Regions from separate parts of the Cutibacterium granulosum genome, predicted to be linked through region 2. Evidence: predicted binding sites of a transcription regulator. Region 2 holds the regulator's gene; each other region holds the start of a gene.
The links. Region 2 encodes HrcA, which represses chaperone genes, less so after heat shock. Its sites were predicted from a motif close to TTGGCACTCGNNNNNNNCGAGTGCCAA; they were not measured.
Positions count from the first base shown of each region.

Region 1 (5,001 bases), 250 kb from region 2:
GGCCAGCGACCCCAGTCCCTGAGGGGCCGGTGACGGTGACTTCCGCTGCCTTCTTGTCCGAGGTGTCCAGTGGGACGCCGGTGTTCTTGGGGCCAGTGAGGTAGCTGTAGAAATCCTTCAGATCCTTGGTGACATCTTCGGGCAGATCAGATTCACTGTTGGTAACCGGGTCATAGGCGGCAGCACTCTGGAGGTCGCGGTTGTCCACGTAGTGGAGTAGCGCGGCGTGAGTGGCAGAAATGGCTTCAGGCCTGGTCAGGTTGCTGACCCCCGAGTCAGCTCTGAGTTGATCGAGGTCCTTCGTTGGGTAACCGTTCTCAGTCACCCATTGGGCTTCCTGCTGACGATCCTTGTCATTCGTGATCGGCAGCGGGGTTCGCTGATTCTCGGCCTTGAGTCCGCTCCAGTTCCCCACAGTCAAGGTGGTGGCGGGGTTTTCCTCAACCGTGTAGTACTTGATCCCAGGTTCGATGCAGTATGTGTATGCATATTTACCTGGGGCAATCTCCACAGTCTGGATCAGATCTTCGATTGCATGCCTGGGATCCCCGGTGTGCGGGGTGGGGACGCTGTAGTGGGTTCTGTACCCCACCATCTCCTTAAAGTTGGAATGCTTTACAAAGTTGATTGGTTTGGGGTATCCCTCGGAGAGTCCCGGATTCACGGGCTGGTCGGCGTCCCCGGGGGCAGCGTTCGCCTGGGCCGGTGTCAGGAAACCGGCACCACCGACGAGCGCGGACAACACCCCCAGACCAGCGTTGATCAGTACCTTGCGCATGGCGCCCTTTCTGTGAGCAGGTAGGAACTTGACCTTCGCTGTTGCCATGCAGCATGCCTCTGATGGTGAGTTTCACGGATGTTTACCGAGAGTTCAGAGGCCAATACGCTGATCATGAAGCACACACCGGGGTCAGGTTGTTAGACCCGAGTGACTGTACATACTTTCAGAGTAGGGTGTCAAAGCTGTATTGGCATACGAGTATGGCCCATCCGGTATCAGATGAGAACGAAAGCTAATACCTGTCTGACACAAATCGAGAGCGCCGATGAATCTCCTTGTCAGACGGCAACAAACCTCCCACGGGCGCAGCTGAGGCCGTCGGATGCGTCAGGAATCTGCCGGGAGCGGACTGCGATGCGGGTGTCGTGTGACTGGCTGACAACCTCGCGGTGATGCGTGGATTTGCAAGGAGTTTTTCATATAACATACTGAAGAAAAGAAGGCAAAACTCGACCGCCGCGTGAAAACATGAGACTGGTCACATACCTGGTGAAGCGATGAACCCCTCACAGTTCCCATTGAGCTGTACCTGCTCACCCGCGGGGATCCAGGCGGCCATACCGTGCACCAACTCGTCGGTGCCACTCGGGCTGGTGCACACGACGTAACCCCCTGTCACCAGGAGGATCCGTGGTTGATCGGGGCGCGGTGCCATTGCTGGTTGATCGACGTCAAGGTCGAAGCGGTACAACTGGAACTGCGGGTACTGCGTGTCATAACGTCCCATGCCGGCTCCCACACCCACGAGGTCGACCAGGTCGATGGGTTGCGTGACGAAATTGACGATCGAGATGAGCCGGTCGATGTCGATGTGCTTGTGAGTGAGCCCACCGCGCACGACGTTGCTCGAGTTGGCGGCAAGCTCCACCCCGGTGCCAGTGAGGTAGCAGTGCAGGGTGCCGGGATTCACCAGCAGAGCATCCCCGCGGTGCAGATGACGGTGATTGAGCAGCAGTGCGGCCAAGATGGACGGATCGGAGGGGTGGTGCTCGTCCAGGGCAACGGCGGTGCGGGCGAACACACCCAGCTCTCCCTCGTCGTCCACATGGTTGACGGCGGCTGACGTCACCTCGCTCACCCATGCCTCGCGTTCCGGTCCACCGCTCAGACAGTCGAGGAACACCTCGGCCAGGCCGGCGGAACTGCGGCGTTCGGTGAGCGGGCCGATGACCTGGTCCAACGAGGCAGGCACGTCGAGTGCGTCGAAGAGGTTGCGCGTCTGGATCGGGTCGCGGAAGCCGTGCAGCACGTCCACCTCGTCCATGGCGACGAAGATCTCTGGTTTGCCCCACGGATCCAGAAAGGTGCGATCGGGGGAGTCCAGGGCCACACCACGCTCGTTGTCGGCAGCGAACCCCTCCCAGGCCTGTTCGTCATTGGGGTGGGCCTGCAGACTCATGGGGCGTGCCGCGGAGACGATCTTCATCATGTAGGGCAGTCGTCCCTCGAATCGCTGCCCAGCTGATCCGAGCTCGTCGGGATGCACGTGGAGGTGCTGCGTCAACGGTTCACCACTGCTCAGCTGCGATGGTGCCAGGGGGTGGGCGCCGAGCCAGTACTCGGCCTGGGGATTGCCGTCGGGTTCGGTGCCCAGGATGGTGGGGACGCCGGTGGTGCTTCCCCATGCGTACTGTCGAATGCTGCCTGTCAGACGCTCCATCGCCAGTCCTCCCACGTGGACACGGATACCTCAATCCTGCCACGACCATCCGGCGAGGTGCGCAGCACGCCCGTCGCGCCACGTGAGGAGGATGCGGGTCGGTCAGCCCGAGGCCGATGGCCGACGTGCGCCTGCCACACCACATGGTCGAGGAACCACATGGTCCAGGAAGCGGGGACGTACGTGCGAGGAGCGTCGAGATGTCCGGCCCGGTTGGGGCATGTCTGGCCCGGCCGGGGCCGGAATCTGCCGGAGATCTCGCTACGCTCAGACGATCCCGGACGATCCCGTTGTGCCCGGGCAATCCCGCTGCGCCTGGACATCCTCTGCGCCTGGACAATCCTGTTGCGGGGGATCCCGTTGTGCCCATGGGGCTGTTGCGCTCATGGGCACCATCCCGGTGAACTCGTGGGCACAATCCCTTTGCACTCATGGGGGGTGAGTGCTAAAAATGATCTTGGCACTCGGACATGACGAGTGCTACCGACTGGAGCGATGTTGCGAGCGTCGATCCGGCCGGGGACCCGGTGATGAGATCACCTGATCGTCCGTCGCGGGCATCACGGGGCAACAACGCGAGGCCGACACCTCGCAGTACATCTGACGTCCAGGGCACACAGCCCACCGGAGCGGAGGACTCCCCCAAACATGGCGAAACTCATTGAATTCAACATCGAGGCCCGCCGCGCACTCGAGCAGGGCATGAACACCCTTGCCGACGCGGTCAAGGTCACCCTCGGCCCCAAGGGCCGCAACGTCGTCCTGGAGAAGTCTTGGGGCGCACCGACGATCACCAACGACGGCGTGTCGATCGCCAAGGAAATCGAGCTCGAGGACCCCTACGAGAAGATCGGCGCCGAGCTCGTCAAGGAAGTTGCCAAGAAGACCGACGACGTCGCTGGCGACGGCACCACCACCGCCACTGTCCTGGCCCAGGCCATGGTGCGCGAGGGGCTGCGCAACGTCACCGCCGGTGCCAACCCGATGGGTCTCAAGAAGGGCATCGAGGCCGCTGTCGAGGTCATCAGCGCCCGGCTCTCCGAGATGGCCATCGACATCGAGACCAAGGAGCACATCGCTGCCACCGCCACCATCTCGGCCGGTGATCCCAGCGTCGGTGAGACCATCGCCGAGGCCATGGACAAGGTCGGCAAGGAAGGCGTCATCACCGTCGAGGAGTCGAACACCTTCGGCATCGACCTCGAGCTCACCGAGGGCATGCGCTTCGACAAGGGCTACATCTCGCCCTACTTCGTCACCGACACCGAGTCGATGGAGGCCGTCCTCGAGGATCCCTACATCCTCATCGTCAACTCCAAGATCAGCTCGCTCAAGGACATCCTTCCCGTCCTGGAGCAGGTCATGAAGTCCAGCAAGCCGCTGCTGGTCATCGCCGAGGACGTCGAGGGTGAGGCCCTGGCCGGTCTCATCGTCAACAAGATCCGTGGCACCTTCAAGTCCGTCGCCGTCAAGGCCCCAGGCTTCGGTGACCGTCGCAAGGCCATGCTCGCCGACATCGCCATCCTCACCGGTGGCCAGGTCATCTCCGAGGAGGTCGGCCTGTCGCTCGACGCCGTCACCCTCGACCTGCTCGGCAAGGCCCGTTCGGTGCGCGTCACCAAGGACGAGTGCACCATCGTCGACGGTGCTGGCGACGCCGAGCAGATCGCCGGCCGCGTCACCCAGATCCGCAAGGAGATCGAGAACTCCGACTCCGACTACGACCGCGAGAAGCTCCAGGAGCGTCTGGCCAAGCTGGCCGGCGGCGTCGCCGTCATCAAGGTCGGCGCCGCCACCGAGGTGGAGCTCAAGGAACGCAAGCACCGCATCGAGGACGCCGTGCGCAACGCCAAGGCTGCCGTCGAGGAGGGCATCATCCCCGGTGGTGGAGTCGCGCTCATGCAGGCCTCCAAGGCCGCCACGATCGAGGGCCTGGAGGGTGACGAGGCCACCGGCGCCCAGATCGTCCTGTCCGCCTGCTCCGCCCCGCTCAAGCAGATCGCCACGAACGCCGGTCTCGAGGGTGGCGTCATCGCCGAGAAGGTCGCCAACCTGCCGGCTGGTGAGGGCCTCAACGCTGCCACCGGTGAGTACGTCGACATGGTCAAGGCCGGTATCATCGACCCGGCCAAGGTGACGCGTTCCGCCCTGCAGAACGCCTCCTCCATCGCGGCCCTGTTCCTCACCACCGAGGCCGTCATCGCCGACAAGCCCGAGCCTGCTCCGGCCCCCGCCGGTGACCCCGGCATGGGTGACATGGGCGGCATGGGTGGCATGATGTGACATGCCATCGGCAATGCTGATCTGAGGCAGTGCTGGTACAGACACAGCGCTGGTACGGACATGGGACGGCCCGGTTGGACCGTCCCATGTCCGTTTCTCAATGGATCTGTCCCGTGTCCTACAGATCTACCTCGTGCCCTACAAGATCTGCTGCGCCTCCCCATCGGCCTGGGCGGGAAGTTTTTCCGGTTGAGGGCGCCCAATGCCAGCCGATCGCGTCCAGGACACGCAATGTGGCTTCCCGATGGGTGATGGTGAGTGATAATTGATGATCCCC
Region 1 covers NZ_LT906441.1:973,776-978,776, forward strand. The annotation lists gene CKV91_RS09920 (thioester domain-containing protein) at 1-826, opposite strand, end outside; gene manA (mannose-6-phosphate isomerase, class I) at 1,260-2,441, opposite strand; gene groL (chaperonin GroEL) at 3,090-4,724, shown strand.
Region 1: the regulator HrcA is predicted to act here: its motif matches at 2,899-2,925, upstream of groL (chaperonin GroEL).

Region 2 (5,001 bases):
ACCTGCACACACCGCTTTGCGACGCCCACGACCGGCCCACGTACTGCGAGTCCCTGGCCATTGGTGACCAGGACGGATTCCCCGACCTCGATGCGTCGCACCACGGCAGCATGATGGGCCTCGGATCCCGTGATCTCCACGAGGTCGCCGACGGCCGGGGGCTGGTCACCCGACGTGGCAGGGCCCAGATCTGCGATGAAGCAGGCGTCACTCATCCGCCGAAGGCCTCACGCAGCCGGGAGAACACCTTCTTGCCCCCCGAGGAGGAGTGCACAGACACGGCCGGGCTGGTCTCCTCGCGCATCTCGGCAAGCCGATGCAGCAGTTCCTCCTGCTCGTGATCGAGCTTGGTCGGGGTCTGGACGATGACCTCGACGACGAGATCACCGCGTCCGGATGCCCGCAGGCGTGGCACACCGCGTTCCTCAATCGTCACCTTGGTCCCGGACTGGGTGCCGGCGGGTATGTCCAGATCGACGCTGCCCAGGGCCTTGTCCATGTCGTCACGATCGGCCTCGAGGGTACGTACCGGAATGGTTGTCCCCAGGGCAGCGGCCGTCATGGGCACCGAGATCGTCATCTCGAGGTTCTGCCCATTGCGACGGAACACGTCATGCCTGGCCACGGTGAGCTCCACGTAGAGATCACCAGCCGGGCCACCACCGGGGCCGACCTCCCCCTGGGACTCCAGGTGGATGCGGTTGCCATCAGCCACACCTGCTGGAATGCGCACATTGATCGTACGAGTGGTGCGTACCCGCCCCTCACCGGAGCACTCCTGGCAGGGATGGGGGATGACCGTGCCGAAACCGCGACAGACTGGGCAGGGCTGAGCGGTGCGAATGTTGCCCAGGAAGGAACGCTGCACCGAGATGACCTCACCGGAACCCTTGCAGTTCTCACAGGTCGTGGGTTGCGAACCGTCCTGGGAGCCGTTGCCCTGACATGTGGGACACACCACTGCGGTGTCGACGTCCAACGGTTTGGTGATGCCGAAGACGGCCTCGGCAAGGGTGAGGCGCAACCGCACCAGAGCGTCCTGTCCGCGCCGGGTTCGGGAGCGTGGTCCACGGCTGGATCCGCCGAACGGGCTGGCATCGCCGAACATGGCGTCGACCAGATTGGTGAAATCGAATCCACCACTGCTGAAACCGTCGAATCCGCCGCCACGGGAGTTGGGGTCACCGCCCCGGTCGAAGACGGCCCGCTTCTGCGGGTCCTGGAGCACCTCGTAGGCCTCCTGAACCAGCTTGAACTCATCCTCCGAGCCCGGTCCGGCGACATCGGGGTGCAGTTTCATCGCCTTGCGGCGATATGCCTTCTTGATCTGCTCGGCACTGGCATCCCGCGGGACGCCAAGGACCTCGTAGTAGTCCGTGCTCAATTCGCATTCATCCTTCTGCCAGGAAACGTCCGACGTAACGGGCCACGGCACGCACCGTGGCCATGGTTGACGGGTAGTCCATTCGGGTGGGCCCCACGACACCCAGGCTCGCAAGCATGTCGGCCTCACCGTAGGGGCTGGCGATGAGACTCGTCGACTGGAACGACTGATCCACGTTCTCCGAACCGATGCGCACCGTCACCTCACCCAGGTCGCCGCTCACCTCGCCCAGCAGACGCAGCAGCACCACCTGTTCCTCGAGCGCCTCCAGGATGGGCCGCACCGTGGTGGGAAACTGCGCCCCGAAGGCGGTGAGGTTCGGCACCCCGGCCACCACGACGCGAGAGGACGTGTCGGTGGCCAGCACCTCCAGGACGGCGGCTGTCACGGCGGCCGTGTGACTGGTGGCGTCGGGATGAGCACGATCCACCATCTGCGACAGCAGGTCGGCAGCCTCGGCCACGGGATGCCCCACGACCGCGGTACCGATCCGATCCCGCAGTACGAGGAGATCCTGCTCGTCATGGGCTGGCAGTTCGATGGTGCGCTGCTCGACGGTGCCGGAGGAGAGGATCACGACGACGAGGACCCGATCGGCCGACAGACTCACCAGTTCCAGGTGACGTACGGTGGCCGAAGTGGTCACCGGATACTGCATGATGGCCACCTGACGAGTGACCTGGGCCAGCAACCGCACGGTTCGGGTGACGATGTCGTCCAGGTCGACCGCACCATTCATGAAGGTGGCGATGGCCCTCTTCTCGGGTGTGGAGAGTGGCTTGACCGTTGCAATACGATCGACGAACATGCGATATCCCTTGTCGGTGGGGATCCGCCCGGCGCTGGTGTGGGGATGGGTGATGTATCCCTCGTCCTCCAGGACAGCCATGTCATTGCGCACGGTTGCCGGTGAGACCTTCAGACCATGCCTCTCGACAAGGGCCTTCGACCCCACCGGCTCCTTGCTGGAGACGTAGTCGGTGATGATGGCCTTGAGGACCTCGAGCTTGCGATCGTCAAGCACTTGTTCCTCCTCATCTGGTGGTCTCGCCCACATGCGCCGACTTCGCGACGAGTACACGTCTCGCACACGTGCACCACAGATTCTGGCACTCAACGTGTGCGAGTGCCAGTCTAGTGGCCCGGGAACGGGATTCCACCCTGCTGGTCCCGAGCAGCGAGCCGTGCAGCCCGGCCACTCACCCAGAGCCGGCGTCCGCATCCCTCTCAGGTCATCACCGTGATCGACGCGGCCAGATGGGCATGAGACAATCCACACCATGGCATCTGACATTCAGTGGTGTGCTGTGAGCTCCCATGTGTGGACGACGAGGGTCGACCCCGAGTCGGTGACCATCGGCCTGGTCATGGGATCGGAACACCTGCTCATGGTTGACTCCGGGTCGACATCCCAGCAGGGGCACGACCTGGCCCTCTCGGCAGCCATGGCCTTGGGCAGGCCGGTGGACCGACTGGTCATCACCCATCACCACGACGACCACGTCGGTGGCCTGCGCGGCGTGGCCCGGTGCGCGAAGGAGTCGGGGGTCGCCGTGGAGTCCTGGATGCACCGCACTGCTGTCGAGCACGGCCCCACCCCCGCCATCGACCATCCCATCTCGCTGATGGCGTACCTGGATCTGGGAGGTGTCACCGCCGAGATCCTGCACCCGGGGGCGGCACACACCGACGGTGATCTCACCGTTCGGGTTCCGGAGGACCACATCACCTTCATGGGTGATCTCATCGAGACCTCCGGGCCACCACAGGCCGACTCGACGACCGACTTCTGGGACTGGGCGGGAGCCATCGACATGGTGATGAACGTCACGGACGCCAAGGACCGCTACATTCCCGGTCATGGCGACCCGACCGACGACCAGGGCGTCATGGCGCAGCGCAACGCCATCTGGGGGCTCGTCAGCGCAGTGCGGGAGGCCATGGAGCATGGCCGGGCACCCGAGTCCGCACTCGACGACATTCCCGCAGGGCTGGATCGTGCCACGGTGACCGGGTGGATCGCACCGATCACAGATCAACTGACTGCCCGGGGAATCACCCGCGAGGGACTGCTGCCGCTCACCAACCGGTGACGCGGGGCGTGCCTCACCACCTCACCAACGAAACGACGTTCGTTCCGCGAGCACCGCAGAGTCGATCATGGACATCCCCTCATACTGCGCGGTGCGGCAGTGACGACCACGTCAGTTCTCCTCCAACGCCTGGGCGGCGATCTGCCAGGACCGCTCATCGCTGGCCGCGATGATGACGCCACGTTGTTTGGTGTGTCGCGCGGTGTAGTCCGCTCCGCCGGCGACGCGCACCACTCCCCCGCACTCGGTGACCATGAGGGATCCGGGCAGATGGTCCCAAGGATGGATGTGGAACCAGCAGGCCACGTCCTGCTCCCCCAGACAGATCAGCGGATAGTCCACGCCACAGCAGGAATGTGCTTCCGCCCACGTGAGTGACGCACTCGACCGCCGGTTGTGGGGGTAGGCCGTCACGGCACGGACCACGTTCCGGTTGGCAGTCACCTGCCGAGCGGAATCCGGGAGGCTGAGCAGCTGGGCCGAGTCCGGAACGTCGGGTTCGATCGTCTCTGAGGCAGGATGCCGCCGATTCGGCGTCACCGGTTCACCGTCGCAGACGAGCCCGTTGCCACGCTCGGCGATCCACATGTGCCCCAGCTGCGGCTGCCAGATCCATGACCGGGTCGTCACCCCGTGCTGCACCTCGGCGACCATGACGGCATGATGCGTCGACCCGTTGACGTAGTTCTTCGTCCCATCGATGGGGTCGATGACCCAGGCCAGCTCGGCGGTGGGAAGCTCCTGCAGCACCGAGGCATCATCATGCACCGATTCCTCACCGACGACGATCCCGCCACCGGCAGAGGTCAACAGGCGCGACAGTTCGCCTTCCGCCTGACGATCGAGGTCCGTGACGAGGTCGCCGGGTGCCTTCTCGTGAATCTGGTCGGGGGAAAGCCGCCGAAACCCCGGATCGATCACTCGTGCGCTGACCCCACGAATGATCTCGGCAACCTCGGCAGTCGTGACACTCACTGCAATTCCTCCAGATGATCGGCCGTGACGAAGTCGATGAGCTTCTCCATCTCCATGTTGAACCTGGGATCGAGATCGTGCCAGTCGCGCACTCGCCCAAGAATCGCCTGCCAAGCCTTGCCGACGTCCTTCTGGCTCTGGTGTGGCAGCCCCAACCGTTTGAGGGTGCCCAGCTTGAAGTCCTCGTCCATGGGCACCTCGGGCCAGGTCTTGCGGCCAATCCGCTCCGGTTTGATCGCCTGCCAGATGTCGATGAAACGATGGCCCGTGATCATGACGTAGTCACCGTAGCCACCGCGTCGCACCTCCTCGGCCACCCGGGACTCCTTGGTGCCAGCGACGAGATGGTCGACGAGCACCCCCAGCCGGTGCCCTTTCCTGGGGCGAAACTGCGCGACGATGTCGACGAGATCGTCCATGCCGCCCATGTACTCCACGACGACGCCGACGTGGCGTAGGTCGTCTCCCCAGATCTTCTCGACCAGCTCGGCGTCATGACGCCCTTCGACGTAGATGCGTGAGGGAAGGGCGATTCGGGATGGCTCAGGC
Region 2 covers NZ_LT906441.1:1,225,003-1,230,003, reverse strand. The annotation lists gene CKV91_RS05185 (16S rRNA (uracil(1498)-N(3))-methyltransferase) at 1-215, opposite strand, end outside; gene dnaJ (molecular chaperone DnaJ) at 212-1,384, opposite strand; gene hrcA (heat-inducible transcriptional repressor HrcA) at 1,392-2,408, opposite strand; gene CKV91_RS05170 (MBL fold metallo-hydrolase) at 2,665-3,477, shown strand; gene CKV91_RS05165 (inositol monophosphatase family protein) at 3,589-4,452, opposite strand; gene CKV91_RS05160 (DUF3097 domain-containing protein) at 4,449-5,001, opposite strand, start outside.

Region 3 (5,001 bases), 910 kb from region 2:
CCGTGCGATCTCGATGGGAGGCAGCAGCGGGGGTCTCCGGGGCATTCTGCGCACCGTCCGGAACCGCCTCATCACGTCTCTGGCTCATCCACGTCCTTTCGGTCATCGGCAACACTACCGGCTCGTGACGCCATGACCCTCAGCATGCACGACGGCCCCGGAAGTCACCTTCCGGGGCCGCTCGCGGACTTCTCAGCCGAGTGTTTCGAGGCTCGACCTCACTTGTCGTCGTCCTCGTCGTCGGGCTTGTCCACCACCAAGGTCTCGGTGGTGAGCAGCAGCGAGGCGATGGAGGCGGCATTGGCCAGAGCCGAACGAGTCACCTTGACCGGGTCGATGACACCATCGGCAATGAGGTCGACGTACTCACCGGTCTTGCCGTTGTAGCCATGTCCGGGCTCCAACTCGGCGACCTTGGAGACGATGACGTAGCCGGGCTCGCCACCGTTCTCGGCAATCCAACGCAGCGGTTCACGCACGGCCTTCTCGACGATCTGGGCACCGACCAGCTCGTCGCCCTCGAGCCCGAGCTTGTCGGCGAGGTTGGCGGAGGCGTGGATGAGGGCCGAGCCGCCACCGGCGACGATGCCCTCCTCGATCGCAGCGCGAGTGGCCGAGACGGCGTCCTCGATGCGGTGCTTCTTCTCGTTGAGCTCCACCTCGGTGGCAGCACCCACGCGGATGACGCACACGCCACCGGCGAGCTTGGCGATCCGCTCCTGGAGCTTCTCGCGGTCCCACTCGGAGTCGGAGTGGTCGTACTCGGCGCGCAGCTGGGCGACGCGTCCGTCGACGTCGGCCTTGGCCCCGGCACCGTCGACGATGGTCGTATTGTCCTTGCTGACGACGACCTTCTTGGCGCGTCCCAGGACGTCCAGATCCACCTGGTCGAGCTTGAGGCCGACCTCGGGTGCGATGACCTGGCCACCGGTGAGGGTGGCGATGTCCTGCAGCATGGCCTTGCGACGATCGCCGAAGGCCGGTGCCTTGACGGCCACCGAGTTGAAGGTGCCGCGGATCTTGTTGACGACGAGGGTGCTCAGGGCCTCCCCCTCGACGTCCTCGGCGACGATGAACAGGGTGCCGTGGGCGGCGATGACCTTCTCCAGCACGGGGAGCAGGTCGTTCATCGAGGAGATCTTGCCGGAGTGGATGAGGATGTAGGGATCCTCGATCACGGCCTCCATACGATCCTGGTCGGTGACCATGTACGGCGAGAGGTAGCCCTTGTCGAACTGCATGCCCTCGGTGAACTCCAGCTCGGTGCCGAAGGTCTGGGACTCGTCGACGGTGATGACGCCGTCCTTGCCGACCTTGTCGAAGGCATCGGCGATGAGCTTGCCGATCTTCTCGTCGCGGCTGGAGATGGTGGCGACGTTGGCCATGTCGGCGGTGGTCTCGACGGCGCGCGACAGGGATCGCAGGTTCGCCACGAGCTGGGTCACGGCCTTGTCGATGCCGCGCTTGAGGCCAACCGGGTTGGTGCCCGAGGCGACGGCGCGCAGGCCCTCGTGAACCATGGCCTGGGCGAGCACCGTGGCGGTGGTGGTTCCATCACCGGCGACGTCGTTGGTCTTGGTGGCGACCTCCTTGGCCAGCTGGGCGCCGAGGTTCTCATAGTGATCGGTGAGGTCGACCTCCTTGGCGACGGTGACACCGTCGTTGGTGATGGTCGGTGCGCCCCACTTCTTGTCAATGACGACGTAGCGGCCCTTGGGGCCCAGCGTCACCTTGACGGTGTCGGCGAGGGTGTCGACACCGCGCTCGAGTGAGGTGCGGGCGTCCTCGTCAAACTGAAGCTGCTTTGCTGCCATGTGTCAGCGCCTCACTTCTCGACGACGGCGAGGATGTCGCGCGCGTTGAGCAGCAGGTACTCCTGACCGTCGTACTTGACCTCGGTGCCGCCGTACTTGGAGAAGATGACGACGTCACCTTCCTTGACGTCCATGGGGACGCGGGTGCCCTTGTCGTCGACGCGGCCGGGACCAGCAGAGATGACCTTGCCCTCCTGCGGCTTCTCCTTGGCGGTGTCGGGAATGACGAGACCGGATGCGGTGGTCTGCTCGGCCTCGAGAGGCTGGACGAGGACGCGGTCCTCGAGCGGCTTGATCGTGGTTGCCACGATGAACCCCTTTCGTGAAAGGACGGATGTTCAAAAGTCTCCTGCCAGGGGTTGCGAGCCCCGAGCGTTCGAGCCTTCGGCGTCGCGGGTGCGTCCAGCTCGTTGGCACACTCACCATGAGAGTGCCAATCAGAAAAGTACACCGGCATTAGCACTCAGGCAAGATGAGTGCCAGAGATTGTTGAGTCGGTGAAGCTCAGGCTCCCGGTGTGCCGGAATCCGACGGTCCAGGATCCGACGTGCCGGAGCCCGACGATGGGTGTGGGAAGTCCGAACCGGCGCCACGACGAGGTGCAGGACTGGCGTCCGCATCGGCCGCGACATCCGCGTCGGGCTCGACTCCTCTGGCCAGATGGTGTGGCTGACCGGCACCATCGGATGCCTCCCACGGCTGGACGTTTCTCGGCTGAGGCTCCTGGCCCGCCGGGGTCTGACCATGATCCCCGTGAGCAGGGGTCGAGGAGTGCGGCATGGAATCGCCGTGCTGAGGCTGGCCGTCTGCGCGGCGCGGCCGGTCGGAGCCAGGCTGTCCAGAATCAAACTGCCCAGAACCAGACGGCACAGAACCAGACTGTTCCGGGCCAGACCGTTCCGGGCCCTCCTGGGTGGGCCGCCCACCGTCAGGCCGCTCGGGATCGTGTGGCACCGATTCGCCCTGCGACCCGTTGGCCCGGGAACCCTTCGCCCGATGACGCACGATGACTGCAATGACGGCACCGATGACAGCCAGGGCAAGCACCCCGATGATGAGCCACATCCACCACGCCAGGGCACTGGAGGAACGCTCGCTGGTGGCAGTGATCCCACTCGACATGAGCTCCTTGGCACTGGTCCAGGTGACGGTGTTGCCGTCCACCGTGCTCGACCCGGAGTGCTGGGTCACTGCGCCGGGGAAGGTCACCGACACCTTGAAATCACTGAGCATCTCGGGGGTGATCTCCTGACCCGAGGTCTCGGGTGAGAAGATCTCCTGACCCATGCGGAACTTCACCTCGTCGTCGGTGAACGTGATGGCGACCCCGGAATCCCGAGTACCAATGTTCTTGGCGTTGTCCTCACCGACGATGGTGCAGCCGATGTACTCGTCGTCCTCGTACTTCTTCGCCACCGCCTTGTCGGTGACGCCGGAGGCGGACATCAACTGCTCACACTCCTTGAGCTCCCCACCGGTGTTCTGACCGGACATCTCGGCCATGGACTTGGAGACGGCAATGGTGAGGTTGGCGTTGACGTGTTCCTCGTCCTTGATGTCGTAGGAGGCATTGAACTTCATGCATCCGGACAGCAGCAGGAGAGGAGCCAACAGGAGGACGCCCCAACGCCGGGGGCGGCAAGAATTGCTCAGCATGTGATCATGCAACCACACATCCCATCTGCAAAGCGAAATGGCAGGATCAATTTCTGGTGACCATTCGCCGCCGACACACCACGGCCCGGGCTCCAGCCGTCGTCGGGGTGCACACCAGAGTCGCGCTGTTCGGCCCGGAGGGTTTGAGCTTGCGCCGCCATGTCACGGGGTCGACTTCCACCCCGCGTTTCTTGATCTCCACCGTGCCGACGCGGTGCTTGCGTACCCAGCCGCGCAGGACGCGCACGTCGAGGGGCAACACCTCCTCGACGGCGAACCAGGTGAGCCACGGGGTCTCGACGGGCTCGTCGGCGGTGAGGTAGGCAATGCCCGGAGCCACCGAACGCAACTGCGGGGCAATGGCGGACAGGCTCGCCGCGCGGATGGCCGCAGGATGCGGCTCGGCCAGAAAGGCCCCCAGGTCACCGGGTTCGGGGGCGGGGAGCGCCGCGGGGAGCTCGACCGGGCCTCGATCGTCGCTGCCGACGAGGACGGCCCGGTCCCCCGGCCACAGATCACCAAACCCTGACCACAGGGTGGCCTCGACGAGATCACCGCGATGCCCCACATGGGTGACGGGCTGGTTCGGCAACTGGCCACGATCGACCCCGGGGCCGAGCTTGACGACGCACGGTGCCAGCTGCAGGACGTGCTCGACGAAGGACCACGGCGGCTGGACGTCCGCCAGACGCCAGGTGCGCCCCCGTCCGGTCCGGCGAGCCGGGTCGAGCATGACGGCGGTCCCACCTGGTCGGACGCCCCGCGACGCGAGGCCGCCCGGTACGCGGTCGTGGGGAGGCTGAGGTACGGCAGCGAACAGCTCGTCCAGCACCGCCGTGGCATCGGCGCACAGTACCTGTGCCCCGGGCAGGTTGTGGCGGGCGAGCTCGGCGGTGGCCGGATCGATCTCCACGGCACTCACCTGCAGCCCGGCATCCAGGCAGGCTCGAGAATCGGCTCCGCAGGCACAGCCCAGGTCGATGACGTGCCGAATCCCGGCGGCCTTGAGACGCTCCGCCCGCCAGCGAGAGACGTCGCCCCGGGTGGCCTGCTCCAGTCCGTCGCGCGTCCACAGCATGGTGGCTGCCACGTCACCGATCTTGCGTACCGCTGCTTGGCGCATCGCGGCCTGATCCAGGGCGGCAGCAGCCAGATCGGCGGGAAACTCGCGGCGCAACGCCGTCGCAGCCGCCAGCGAGTTGGGGTCTGGCTGGTCCAAGGCAGCAGCCAGGGCGTGCGCGCCGGGGGTGCTGGTCAACTGTTGGGCCACCTGCACATCCACGCAGGTCACCCTACGTCATGGCCAGCCAACTCCACGGCGTCTCGCCCCGACCCCATCACGCCTCAGGCCGGCCCGTTGCACCTCAGGCCAGCACCGAGTACGTCCATCCGGTCGGCCGCCCGTCCTGGTAGGGGATGCAGCCGTGGAACTGCGGGATCGTCTCGTCGAAGACCAGCGGCAGGAAGTACCGATCACCTTCCCACATGGGCAGTGCGTCGAGCTCGTCGATCCGCTGCCAGCTCAGCGGAC
Region 3 covers NZ_LT906441.1:2,135,435-2,140,435, forward strand. The annotation lists gene mptB (polyprenol phosphomannose-dependent alpha 1,6 mannosyltransferase MptB) at 1-88, opposite strand, end outside; gene groL (chaperonin GroEL) at 219-1,814, opposite strand; gene groES (co-chaperone GroES) at 1,826-2,122, opposite strand; gene CKV91_RS09130 (LppM family (lipo)protein) at 2,319-3,470, opposite strand; gene CKV91_RS09135 (THUMP-like domain-containing protein) at 3,517-4,752, opposite strand; gene CKV91_RS09140 (NUDIX hydrolase) at 4,835-5,001, opposite strand, start outside.
Region 3: the regulator HrcA is predicted to act here: its motif matches at 2,271-2,297, upstream of groES (co-chaperone GroES).